Regions from separate parts of the Oceanobacter sp. 4_MG-2023 genome, predicted to be linked through region 1. Evidence: riboswitches for the same ligand, from Rfam matches in the RefSeq annotation. Region 1 holds a riboswitch; the other holds the start of a gene.
What was found. Region 1 has a riboswitch for cobalamin ahead of Q8W24_RS10830 (ABC transporter ATP-binding protein). Riboswitches for the same ligand answer to the same signal wherever they lie in the genome.

Region 1 (7,028 bases):
CACCAGTTCAACGACTCTGGAGCCAAGGCGCTGGTGGTGCTGGCTAATATGGCCGACAAGGCCGAAAAGATACTCAGTGATACGGGGATCCAGCACGTTATTGTCACGGAGGTGGCCGATTTGCATCCAGGGTTAAAACGGATGCTGATCAATGGCATGGTGAAGTACGTCAAGAAACAGGTGCCGGACTATCATTTGCCCGGTGCGGTGACATTGCGGGCGGCCCTGGCGAAAGGTGCAAAGCGCCCTTGTCAGCCGTATCCGTCTGCCGGCAATGATGTGGCGGTGCTGCAATACACCGGCGGTACCACCGGGGTGGCCAAAGGTGCGATGCTGACGCACCGAAACCTGATCGCCAATATGTTGCAGTGTCATGGCTTGTTTGTGATGGCATTGGATGAAGGGGTGGAGAGGGTGGTAGCACCGCTACCGCTGTACCATATTTACGCCTTTACGGTGCATTGTATGGTGCTGCTTGAAACCGGGAACTGTTCTTTGCTGATTCCTAACCCCAGAGATATTCCAGGGTTTGTCAAAACCCTGCAGCAGCACCGGTTTTCAGCGTTTGTGGGCTTGAATACCCTGTTTGTGGCCATGTGTAATCAGGAAAAATTCCGGCAACTGGATTTTTCTGGCCTTAAATTGACGATCTCCGGTGGCATGGCGTTGACCACAACCGCTGCCGAACAATGGAAAAAAGTCACCGGTAATGATATTGCCGAGGGTTACGGCATGACAGAAACGTCACCGGTAGTGTCGTTTAATCCGCCAGGACATATCCAGCTGGGCAGTATTGGTATGCCGGTGTCGAGTACCCTCTGCATCACCGTGGATGATGATGGCCATGAGTTGCCGTTGGGAGAACGGGGCGAGTTGTGCGTTAAAGGGCCACAGGTCATGAAAGGCTACTGGAAACGGGAAGTGGCGACCGATGAGGCATTTTTGCCAGGGACTGATGGTTTGCCTGCCCGCGAATGGCTGCGCACTGGGGATATTGCCGTGATCCAGGATGATGGCTATATGCGTATTGTGGATCGCAAGAAAGACATGATTATTGTCTCCGGCTTTAATGTGTATCCGAACGAGGTTGAAGATGTTATTGCCGATCACCCCGAGGTGATGGAAGTGGCTGCTATTGGTGTGCCGGATCTGAAAAGCTCAGAAGCCGTCAAGGTCTTTGTTGTGGTGAAGTCTGAACTCAGTGAGGCGGATTTGCGCCACTGGTGCAAAGAGCGTCTGACCAATTACAAGGTACCTAAATATGTGGAATTCCGTACTGAATTACCAAAAACCAATGTTGGTAAAATACTCCGGCGTGAGCTGAGAGCAGAAGAGCTTGCCCAGTCCCGCTGAATAAGGTACTCGGCTGGTATGATGGCTAACTAAAAAAGCGGATAAGGGAGAAACCCTTATCCGCTTTTTTATGCGGGTCTGAGCCGCGATGGAGGCTTCAGAACGGCTGGCTCAGGACTGGTCCGGGCGTTCTTCCCCAACAATAATCGCTTCATACTGGCTGGTGATCTTATCCAGCTTTACCAGTAATGTTTCAGTCACTTCCTGAATATGTGGCACATCCTTACGCTTGTCGGCACTGTCCTGAAACAGTTTGAACGTCGCTTTGGATGCCATCCAGAAGGATGCAGCGGCTTCCAGCGATGCCGCCAGTTGTGGCGTGGTCAGACGGGAATGCATCAACTCACGCAGGGTGTGATCAAACAGCGCAATGGTGGCGTCGAGATCGTAATGGATCCAGTCGTTGTCATAGCCCCAGTAAATAGCCACACAGTTTCTGGCAATTCGCTGGGATAGCATACGCTGTCTGCCTGCGAGGTAGGCCATTTTGGCGATGTTATCGCCTTCATGTTCTGCCTTGCTGCGGGCAATATCATCACAGAGGGCGAGCAAGCGGTCATTATCTTGCATCAGGTTGCCAACCAGATTGAGGTCTGGCTGTGCCAGAATCTGGGGTTGGTGGATATCCCAAATGGCCTGCGTGTTGGCCAACAGCTTCTGCATCGCTTCGTCGTGATCTTCTTTTTTCAGTTGTTCCAGGCGCTGGTTAAACAGCATGACGCTCACATCGCGCTGGCTGTGGGCCGAACGAGTACTCACCCCTGCGCCAAGCATCAGATGATCTTTCATCATCCTCTGGCTAAGCATGATCAGACTGCCTGTTATAGCCACAACACTATTGGCTCTGTTAGCGGTGTAGTTGTTCTTTTTAGGTCGTTTGATCCAGAAAAACCAGATCAACACAACAATGAAGATCAGAAGCATTTGAATTCCTCCGCGAATTCTCTTCATGTGCCGTTTGGTCTTGACTACCAGGAGGGCTGGCGTTTGCCAACCTGGAGAAATAACAGTCAGGTGGTTTGATTGCTCTACAATGCAGCAAAAAATGATCTTATCGAAGGCCTGAGTCAATGAATGATTTCATCTGAGGTCATTTCGAACGTTAACTTTTTTTGTGGCCTGCCTTCTATCGCAACATGGCGGTATAGGTCTGATTTTTTGTCTATTACATGACCGACCCTGGTGCAAAATATCACTTTACATCAGGATGAGTAGGCCTGGATTGTTACATGCACCTGAGACGCTGGAATATCCCTGTTGTTTCTCAGGATGGATGTAATGCCTTGTTTTACATATCTTTACTGTATTTTGATACTTGTTGTGTCTCTTGTTGGGCAATGGATTTCTTGTCAGAAACCACCTTGCCAGCGGCGATGTATCGATGCCCAAAAGAACCTTTGCTGCTTACAAGGATAGTGGAATTATTCACCAGTCGGCTTAATTTTGCACGAAATGAGTGCTGGGTCTGATTTTGTAATTATCTTTGGGTGATGTGGTATTTTTCTGCTACCAGTAGCTGTAAAGAAGCTTCAACTGTTTGTTTTTTAATTAAAACTTAATAATTTTTATATGTTTTTGTCATATTTTCAGGTTTTTCCGGCTGTTTTATACAGCATCGAAATTAACAGAGTAAGAATTATAATAAGAATAAGACGCCTTTTTGGTTGGTGTTGTCTCGATGTGGGTGTTTTCTGTTGCTGTACTGAGAAGGCAGGGAAATCCTGCCGTGATTGGCGCGGACTGTTTGTGGCGAAGCAAGGCGGGATGACCGGTTGCGTCATGAAATGTCAGTGTTGACTGCTGTGAGGCGATGTGACGCGCATCGCCATAATGAGCGGTAACGCTGTGGCAGGTGATGACAGGTGATGCTGCAAGTGGATGGTAACTGGCTGAACCCCTGAATCGATTCGCTATCGTATGGTTTTTGCTTTGCTGATATAGTCCGGCGCTATCAAACAGGTGTTGGGCTGCTCTGGCGGCTTAACGTAATTGGGAATCCGGTGTGAGTCCGGAACTGTACCCGCAACTGTAATTCTGTGGCCGTGATGGGCCAGGAAAAGTCAGATACCTCCCTGGAATGGTTCTCTGCCCTGTCTCGACTAACGTCGTGCACGGGTGAATGAATGATTCAGTCTCTTGAATTTTGTTCGTGCGGGAAGACACGAACCATCTCCTTTCCCTGTGGATGCACATGTCGGCACGGTGTTGATGGTCTTGCTTCGTACGGCTTACTTTTGTCGGATATCTCCATGGTTGGTTGTTCCGGTCTGGCGGTCAATAAGCTGGTGCTCACGATTGATCAACAGCCGATTCTGAAACAGATCTCTTTTGCGTTAAAGCGTGGCTCGGTACTGGGCGTGCTGGGCCCTAACGGGGCGGGCAAAACCAGTTTGCTGCTGGCGTTGTCCGGTCAGTTGTCTGGCGCCGGTACTGTGTGCTGGCGTGACCAATTGGTCGCGGATTACCGCTTGAGTCAACGGGCGCGGCGGATTGCTGTTGTGCATCAGCTTAATGATACGGTGTTTGCGCTCAGCCTGCGGCAAATGGTACGCATGGGATTATTGCCGCATCAGTCCTGGTTGGGGCGACAGACCCAGGAGGACGACCAATGTATCGAACAAGCGTTAGATCGTGTTGGTCTGGCGACAAAAGCCGATCAGGTGTTTGCCTCTTTGTCTGGTGGTGAACAGCAGCGCGGCTTGATTGCCCGGGCACTGGTGCAACGGGCAGAACTGATTGTGCTCGATGAACCGGTCAATCATCTGGATGTGTATTACCAGCACGATGTGCTGGCTTTGCTGGGGCAATTGGCTCGGGATAACGGCCTGACCGTGGTGATGAGTTTGCACGATCTTAATCTGTCGGCACATTACTGCGACCAGTTGTTGTTATTGGATCATGGCGAACAAGTGGCTTATGGCACACCGTCGCAGGTATTGGAGCCTGAGCGTTTGCAGCAGGTATTTCGTTTGCCTTGTGCGGTACGTCACGATGCCGGAGCGTTGCGGGTCGATTTTTCACCACCAGCACCGATGGCTCAGACCGTCGCACCGACGGAGCAGGATCAAGCCATATGAGATATCGCTGGATAATCCTGATCGCGGTGGCGTTGTTGTCGCCGTTGGCGGCGTTGTTTTTTGGGTCTGCCGACCTGCCTTTTAATACCGTTTGGCGTTGTCTCGCCGGTTTGCCGGTCGATCCTCTGGACCAATTGATCTTTACTGACCTGCGGTTGCCGCGGGTTGCTGCAGGCATATTGGTTGGTGCTGGATTGGCCATTGCCGGTGCCTCATTACAGAACGTAACCCGTAACGGCCTTGCCGATCCTTATCTGTTTGGTGTAGTCGCCGGTGCCGGCTTGGGGGCCAGTGTGGTCACCGTGTTGATGGGTACGATGCTGTCACAGCAGCCGTTGCTGGCCTGGCTGCTGGGTTGGTTGCCGGTCGGCACGGCCTTGCCGTTGGCCGCGTTTGGTGGTGCCTTGTTTGCGGTGATGCTGGTTCAGGTTCTGGCTATTACTTCGTTCGCCCGCAGTTCCGAGCAGTTGTTGTTGGGCGGGGTGGCGATTTCGTTGATGCTGGGTTCACTCACCCATTTTATTCTGTTTATCGGTGAGCCTTTTGCTGCCAACAAGGTGCTGTTCTGGCTGATGGGCAGCCTGGGGCGGGTTGAAAGCAGTCAATTATGGCTGTTGTTCCCTGTGGTGTTGGTCAGCAGTGGTGTACTGCTGCTGCTTGGGCGTCATTTTGATGCCATGTTGCTGGGGGATGACAACGCTCGCACGCTGGGAGTGGATGCCGTACGCCTACGGGCGCTGGCACTGGTGATCTGTGCTGCCTTGACCGCTGCAGTCGTGGCGTATTGTGGTGGTATCGGTTTTGTTGGCCTGATGATTCCCCATATTGTGCGACGCTGGCTGGGCGTTACGACCCGAACGCTGATCGCAGGCTGTTTGTTGCTCGGCAGTACCTTTCTGGTTTGGGTGGATGTGATTGCCCGTTCGGCAGTTGCCAGCCAAGAAATTCCCATCGGTATTATTACCTCTGCTTTGGGCAGCGTCTTTTTTCTGTTGGTTATGCGTCAGCGGCTGGCCTGATCAGAGCTGACTGGAGTTTCGTTTATTTATGCATACGGTTTCTTTTGATATTCCAGCACTCGGACAGGCTGGTCAGGCGCAGATACAACAACGGATTGATCAGAAAACCAAACCTCCGGGGGCGTTGGGGGCGTTGGAAGTACTGGCCGCCCAACTGGCCCAGATCCAACAACTGGATGGCGGCGACGAGGAAATCCGGATCACCCGGCCAACCATGCTGGTGTTTGCTGCTGACCATGGTATTGCTCGTCATCCCGTCAGTATTGCCCCTCAGGCTGTCACCAGACAAATGGTGCTGAATTTTCTGGCTGGTGGGGCGGCTATCAACTGCTTTTGTCAATCCAGTGATATGGCCTTGCAAGTGATTGATGCCGGAGTGATTCAGCCGCTGGACGCTGATCATCGGTCACTGTTACGGCGTCGGGTTGGCCCGGGTAGTGCCGATTTTTCGGCCCAGCCAGCCATGACGGCAGAGCAGTACCAGCGCGCGTTATACCTGGGTGCAGACGTGGCCCGCGAGGTGATTGCCCAAGGCAGTAATGTGCTGGGGCTGGGTGAGATGGGTATTGGGAATACCAGCTCCGCCTCTGCGTTACTGGCACTGGCAGAAAACCTGGCAGTCGAGCAAGTCATTGGCCGGGGGACGGGCATTAATGATGATCAGCTGTTGCTCAAGAGTGAACTGGTGGGCCGGGGTGTGCAGCGGGTTCGGGCAGCGTATGCCGATGCCAGTCCGGCGGTTGCATTGCAGGAAGTGGGTGGTTTTGAAATCGTCCAGATCGTTGGAGCCATACTGGCGGCGGCGGCGCAACGGACGGTCATTCTGGTGGATGGCTTTATTGTCACGGTTGCAGCGCTGCTGGCCTGTCGGATGGAACCCGGCTGTCGGGACTATATGGTGTTCTGCCATCATTCTGCGGAACCGGCACATCGTTTGGCGCTGCAGGCCCTGGAAGCCAACCCCTTGCTGGATCTTGGGCTGCGACTGGGCGAAGGCACCGGCGCCGCTTTGGCATTACCCTTGTTGCGGGCCGCGGCAGGTTTTTATAACCAGATGGCCAGCTTTGCCAGCGCCGGGGTCGAGGTCTGATGTCGAGTCTTCTGATGCAGTTACGCCAGCATTGGCAGTTATTACAGTTGGCAATCAGGTTTTTGACCCGTTTGCCAATGAGTAGTCAGTTGCTATATAGCCCTGACAGAATGCACAGTGCCTTGGGTTACTTTCCGTTGGTGGGGTGGCTGCTGGGGTTGTTATTGATGCCGGTGTATCTGCTGGCAGAAGCCGGGTTAGGTATGGCTCCAGCGGTATGTGTGCTGTTGATAACCAGCCTGTTATTGACCGGTGCCTTGCACGAAGATGGCCTGGCGGATTGTTTTGATGGCTTTTATGGGGGCCTGGATCAGCCTCACAAACTTCGTATTCTCAAAGACAGCCGACTGGGCACGTATGGCAGCAGTGCGCTGTTGTTGGCGTTGCTGTTCAAGTACCTGTTGCTGGTCGCCCTGGCAGAACAGGGTGAATTACTACTGGCGTTATTGATTGGTTATCCCTTGTCGCGGGCGATGGCGATTACCCATG
Region 2 (7,028 bases), on a different contig from region 1:
TTCCGCATCCCGCAACCAGGCTGTCAGGGTCGAAAACACCAACAAAAATGGCAGCCCGGCACCAAAACCCAACAAGGCAATCGCCAGTACCGGCTTACGGGTGTAAATTTTCCGGGCATCACGCCACCAGCCGAAAAAAGACGTCGAAGTCGTGGCAGAATCCAGGCTGGATTGAACAGAAGAGTGATCCGTTACCTTACGGTCAGACATCAGTCTTTGAAATTCTTGAACGCCAGCGGCATCTCGATGGAATCGTCATTACGAAACAGCGCCATCACCGCTTGCAAATCATCTCGCGCCTTACCTTGTACCCGCACCATCTCTCCCTGAATCGATGCCTGCACTTTTAATTTGCTGTCTTTGACAATCTTGACCATTTTACGAGCCAGGTCCTTGTCGATACCCTGACGCAAGGTTGCGATCATTTTGACCTGCTTGCCTGCACCGGCCAGATCGCCATATTCCAGACAACTGACCTTGATCTTGCGCTTGATCAAAGAGCTTTCCAGCATGGGTTTCATCTGCTCGATCTGGAATTCCTCATTAGCCGTCAAGGTGACAGCAAAATCTTTTAACTCAAAGCTGGCATTAACCCCTTTAAAATCAAACCGAGTGGACAATTCCCGATTGGCCTGATCAACGGCATTCTGGGCTTCGTGTTTATCCACTTCGGAAACGACATCAAACGATGGCATTGGGCTTCTCCTGTCAATAACCTGTCAATAAATATATACAGTCATAAGCATGGCAATAAGCCGGACTGTATACCTCTGTCAGCACTGAAAAGCAAAAGTCATCCGCCCGCTCTGGCTCCAGCTCATCAAGCGACTTATAATCCTGCCATGACATTATCCATCGGCCTGCTTGGCCTGGGTGCCATTGGCACCGTCATGGCCAGCTACTGGCGTCAGCACCGTCTTTATGTGCTTGGCCGCTCACCACAATCCCCGACAATGGCCACCCCGCCGTTGGAACGTACCCTGCAATACGGGCCAGATATTCGTGCGAGTCATCCTGAATGGCCAGAGACCCTGACCCTGTCACTGCCACCATGGAACCATCAGCGGCTGGACTGGCTGATGATCACCACCAAAGCCGGTGACACCCTGGATGCCCTGTTACCTTATGCCAGCAAACTGCATCAGGTTGACCGCATTTTGCTGCTACAAAACGGTATGGGCCAGCATGAACAAGTCGCTCACTGGCTCAAAGAACAAGGGCAGAGCTGCGAGCTCTGGCACGGCATCTCCACCGACGGCGCTTACCGCCTGGAAAACAACAGCGTCATATATGCCGGACTGGGTGATGTCTGGATTGGTCTGCCTTCGGCACAGGCAAATGGATTACCGCGACAGATCACCAGCCACTTGCCTCATACCCAGGTTGTCTCGGATATTCTTACACGGCAACGACAAAAGCTGGCAATTAACGCAGTGATCAATCCCCTGACCGCCTGCTACCGCTGCCTCAATGGCGCATTAATCAGCAACCCTGAATACCGTGCGCCGTTACACTCGTTGGCCATCGAAATAGAACAGCTGTATCAACATCAAGGCTGGCCATTACCAGATCAACTGCCAGAGCGGGTAACACAGATTGCCCTATCGACGGCGGATAACCGCTCATCCAGCCTGCAAGACGTACTGGCCAACCGCCCAACCGAGCTGGATCATATTTGTGGCTATCTCTTGGCCCAGGCCAGCGCGGCAAAAATCGATTTGCCCTTAACCCGGGCATTAATGGATCAGCTTAATATCCGCAGCGGCCTCCCCACCTAGGGACGCCCTTCCCTGCTTACAGGCAAACCACAGCCACAGACGGCGCCGGACTCGACGATTTTACTTTGCAATTCTTGACGCCTGCTATTACCACCGCTACTCTGCGCCCAGAATCAGGTGCCCATGGGCTGAATCATTCAGCCTCGGGTTAAACGGGAAGACCGGTGATGTAAAAACATAAACCGGCGCTGCCCCCGCAACGGTGATCGACCCATTCAATAACAGGTTCCTGCCCATACAGGACACCAGCCACTGCCGAGCCAGCCAGCAGGCACCGGTGGGAAGGCGTTATGAACGAGCAGCATCTGCTCAGGTCGTCAGCCCGGATACCGGCCTGTTTTTATCAACCGACGTTGCGGAGGGCAGCGGGAGGGATTTGTGCCAATCGCCAATCGCCGCCCCGGCGATGTCTTCCGCCATCTTCGGAAGCAATGATTGCTTGCCTGGTCTGCTCCCCCTGCTCTTGCCGTTATATTCTGACCCGGTACTCAGGACTTCCATGACATTACGTTTGCCCTTCTGGTGTTATGCCTTTCGCAAGCCGTTGTCTTGCCACCTCCAACAGGCAAGGACACCATCATTGCTGTCGAGCCTGATGTTGAGCCTGTTATTGTCCGCGCCTGCCAGTTTTGCCGATTCGGTAACCCCGGCACACAACGATGATACAGACGATACGCCGGTCGCCGATGATGAGCTGGTTGTCTATGGCCATCAAGAACCCGCCGCAGACACCAGCTACCGACTCTACGATCAGCAAGCCCTGGCGGCTGGTTATCAGAACCTGGGGGAATTTCTAAGCCGTATCAACGGCCTGCAGGTGCAATCCCTGGGGGGGCTGGGCGACCCGGTACTGATTTCCATGCAAGGAGCTGATGCCAAACAAACCCGCTTACTGATCGATGGCGTTGACGTAACCACAGGTCAATACGGCCAGTACGATCTTAATGCCATCCCGCTGGCTTCCATTGAGCGAGTCGATGTCCTGACCAGCGGCAGCGATGCCGACGACAATGGCCTGATCAGTGATGAAGCGATCGGCGGTACCATCAACATCGTGACCCGTCGCAGCCCATCCAATACCAGCAGCAGGCCCACCCAACTATCCGCCGCGGCTGGCAGCTACGGTACGGCGACCCTGAATCTGCAACAACCGTTACGGACTCAGCCTCACAGCACTACAGATTTATTGATCGACCACCAACAAAGCGACAACAATTACCGCTACCCGGTGAGCAGCCCGGAAGACACCAGCCAACCAGCCGGACAACAACAAGCACTCAACAATGCCGCCTATCGTCGCGACCGCCTGACACTGAAACATCAGCAACCCGGCCTGTTTGCCAGCCTGTACTGGCAAGATGAATCCAAACAACTGCCACAGTATTATCGCAACTCCTCGAGTAACCGCTCCCGACTGGACAGCAAGCAACTGGGCGTACAACTGTCGGGCAACTGGGGACAAGATTTTCGTCAGCACTGGCAACTCTGGCACTCGCTGAACCGTCAGGCATTTTACGATCCAACCGCAGTATTCGGTTATGTCGACAGCAACAACCGTTATCGCTACCAACACAGCGAGGCCAAACTTGGCAGCCAGGTACAATGGCACGCCTGGGATTTGGGCAGCAGTATCAAGATAAGCCAGCAGAGCTATCGCAGCCGCTACCTGATTGACAGCGACAGCGGTGATTGTGACTCCCTCAGCAGCCGCTGCGACCAATATTCCTGGCTGCGGCAAGTACAACTGAGTGGTCGGGCACAATGGCAAAACAGCGACAGTACACGCCAGTTCAGTCTCAGTAGCAGCCACCACCAGCAAAACAGCCTGTTGCAAACCAGCGCTACCGATAGCAGCGACAGCGACAACACCCATCAGCAGCAGTCCTGGACCTCCGGGTTGGTCAGCCTGAAACAATACTGGCTCAGCGATACCGGCAACGGCCAGCTGCAACTAAGCTGGAAACAGGCACTCAGAATACCCAGTTTGTATGAACGCTTCGGCAACCGCGGCCTGACCCGGGGCAACGACGACCTTCAACCAGAGCAAAGCCAAACACTGTCGTTAAACATCAGCTGGAGCGGAGACTGGCAACAACGCCCCCAGCAGCTCAGCCTCAACCTGTTCCACCGCCAACTGGAAAACGCCATCGTCGCCGTGTATGACCCCTCAACCGGGGCTGGTCGCTATGAAAATACCAGTGATGCCACCATGGCCGGGCTGGAATGGCAGCTGCACAGTCAGCTCAACCGCCCTGTGACCGCAGCACCCGCAACAGAGAGCCTGGGGATGTGGCAATTGCAGCTGGCAGGCAGCCATTACCAAAGCCAGAGCAGCAGCGATATCGTTGGCTTTGATAACAAATACTTGCCCGGCATCTATCACCTGCGGCTGATTGCCGGATTACTCTGGCAATCCTCCATGACCACCCGGCACCACAGTATCGATCTCCATGCCGAGCTGGCTGACGACCTCTACCTCGACCGCTACAACAGCGTACCCGGGGATCAACGTCGCCTCTGGAACATCCATTACGGCTACCAATGGCCAGTGCCATCCAGACCGTCACTACTGCCGACCCACGCTGGCCTGCGGATTAACAACCTGTTTAATCACAGTTTTAACGACTTCAGTGGGCGCCCGGCTCGTGGCCGGGAATGGACACTGTACCTGAGCTACTCGCTTTGAATATTCATATCACCAGCAACCAACAAGTTTGCCAAACGACACCCAAGGAATTTTGTTATGCCTAACCGTCTGCCTGATCACCCAACAACATTATCCCGCACCTGTTTGTCCCCGTTCAGCACCGCCGGACTGCTTCTCTCTGCGACCCTGATACTGAGTGGCTGCGCCGGTGACGACGACGACGCCCAACCCATTGCAGAAGGAGCCTATGCGGTACAAACCACCGCTGCCGACTACAGCAGTGGCCATGTTGCCATCGGCAATATCACCGGCGACCGCAGCGTCCAGCAACAATTATTCAGCGACACCAACACCAACTACACCATCACCAGCGAAGCCAACTGGCTATACCGGATTGGCCAATATTACGTCGATACCATCAGCCGCTACGACGCCACCGCCAGCCTCAGCAGCCCGGAATGGACCTACACCACCAATGATGATGGCGACAGCAGCGCCAACGTCTATACCCTGGTACATCAGGACGACCAATACGGCTGGCTGATGCGCTACGGCGCGGAAACAGCCTGGAAAGTCGACACCACCGCCAGCAGCGAAGACGACTTCAAGGTCGATACCATCGACTTGTCCGATTACAGCGTCAGCGGTTACAGCACCACACCGGGGATGGTCGATGCCGCCATCGACAACAACCAACTGTTTGTTCTGACCCAGCGTTATGGCTATGACGGCAACAACACCGCCTACGTCGTGGTGTACGACCTCGACACCCTTATTGAAATTGATACCGACACCAGCACCGATGGCCTGAAAGGCATTCCTCTGACCGTGACCAACCCCACCAGCATGGAACTGCTTAATGGCCAGCTGTATATCGCTGCCCGTGGTGACTACGACGACAATAGCGGCGGCGTCGATGTCATCGATACCACCACCTATGCGATCAGCAATATCATCGATGGCACCACCTTCGCCGATTTGAACGACACCAGCGCCTCACCGGCACAGTACTACCATGTCAAAGACATCACCGTTGTCAGCGAAGACAAGGCCTACGTCAATATCAATGTTGAAGCCGGATGGAGCACTGTTGCCAGCTACCTGTATGAAATCAGCCCCAACAGCAGCAGCGACCCGGTTACCATTGATATCAACAGCCTGATGGCCAGCAACGTCAGCGACCCGGAAGACAGCTATACCCTCGGCGATATCACCCTGGATGAAAACCAGCGCCTGTGGGTCGGTATCACCAACGCTACCCAGCCTGGCCTGCTGGTGCTGGATACCGACACCAACAGTGTCAACGGTGACTTTATCAACCTCGATCTGGTGCCTGCCTCAATCACTTTCCTGACGGATGAAGTGTCCGAGTAATACCTTTTGTCTGAGCCGTGGGGGCCGGCGCTGCCCGTACCCCACATCCCCCACATCCCCCACTCTCCAAAACCCCCAAAACCCCCAAAACCCCAGCCATATCCATCCGTGCCTGCTATCTGCACCCTTTTCTCCCTGGTGACCTGCTCCGTCCGTGCCCAAACCGGCCCTGTCCGTATCCTTTGACGGTATCCATCAGGCCCACACATCAAGACCACAAAAGTCACTACCGCCAATATGGCCAGATATATCTGACAACCACATACCCGAGTGACAATATTTGTCACATTGTACTCAACTGGATACCCCGTTTTTCTGCAAGGCAGGCGATTCAATCAACGCCCACCGATGGTTTAGCGAACCAGGTCACATAAACCTGTTTATTTTAGCCAAAATATACTTGGCACGATATTAGCTTGATATTCTATGTATGCGTATCCAGTGATAGACGCACAGAAGCCAGTGGCTTGAGTCCGGGAAGACCCCCTCTTCAATTTCCCGAACTCACCAAGTGCTTCGACAACGAAGTGTTGGGATGTTTTGGGATGTTTCCCATGGCAAAACCCCTCATAATAGTCATCGCATAACACGTGTAATATTGCACAACCCTAAAATTTTGAGAGTGGAGACTTCCATGAAAACGATGCAAAAAGGTTTTACCCTGATTGAATTGATGATCGTAATTGCGATCATCGGTATTTTGGCCGCTGTGGCGATTCCTCAGTATCAGGATTATATCCTGCGTACTGAAGCCACCAACTCCCTGTCGGCTGCACGCCCATTACAGTTGTCAGTTAGTGAATACGCCGCACGTTACTCTGCATTGCCAGCAGCTTGTACAAACCTGAATGCCTACACCGGTGTCTCTTGTACTAAAGCAGATCACGCTGCTGGCAACGTAGCGTCTATCGATGTAGGTGCCTCTGGCGTACTGACCATTACTTTTGATACAGCAACCAATGGTGTTCCAGCCGATATCGCAGGAACAGCTTACACCCTGACCCCTACCCGTAGTTCTACCAACGGTTCTGTTACCTGGGCTTCTGCTGCCGCTGCAACAAGCGGTATCGACGCCAAATACCTGCCACGTGTGAACTAAAACACCTGAGCAGTCAAAGGCCCGCTTCGGCGGGCTTTTTTATAGGCTACGCTTGAGTTTATGAGACTTTCATCACACGTAAACCCTCTATCAACGTCAGGAATTTATATGAAAACAATCGCCGCTGGTT

Region 2: it holds a riboswitch for cobalamin, as region 1 does, so the genes downstream of both, Q8W24_RS11970 (TonB-dependent receptor) here and Q8W24_RS10830 (ABC transporter ATP-binding protein) in region 1, are expected to answer to the same signal.

What each region holds. Positions count from the first base shown of each region.
Region 1 is NZ_JAUYVV010000013.1:71,079-78,106, reverse strand. Features, by position in the region: gene Q8W24_RS10840 (AMP-binding protein) at 1-1,353, shown strand, start outside; gene Q8W24_RS10835 (type IV pili methyl-accepting chemotaxis transducer N-terminal domain-containing protein) at 1,465-2,277, opposite strand; cobalamin riboswitch at 3,294-3,444, shown strand; gene Q8W24_RS10830 (ABC transporter ATP-binding protein) at 3,603-4,430, shown strand; gene Q8W24_RS10825 (iron ABC transporter permease) at 4,427-5,449, shown strand; gene cobT (nicotinate-nucleotide--dimethylbenzimidazole phosphoribosyltransferase) at 5,478-6,539, shown strand; gene cobS (adenosylcobinamide-GDP ribazoletransferase) at 6,539-7,028, shown strand, end outside.
Region 2 is NZ_JAUYVV010000016.1:35,713-42,740, forward strand. Features, by position in the region: gene Q8W24_RS11955 (AmpG family muropeptide MFS transporter) at 1-210, opposite strand, end outside; gene Q8W24_RS11960 (YajQ family cyclic di-GMP-binding protein) at 210-695, opposite strand; gene Q8W24_RS11965 (ketopantoate reductase family protein) at 843-1,778, shown strand; cobalamin riboswitch at 1,877-2,131, shown strand; gene Q8W24_RS11970 (TonB-dependent receptor) at 2,278-4,464, shown strand; gene Q8W24_RS11975 (hypothetical protein) at 4,522-5,799, shown strand; gene Q8W24_RS11980 (pilin) at 6,434-6,898, shown strand; gene Q8W24_RS11985 (pilin) at 7,007-7,028, shown strand, end outside.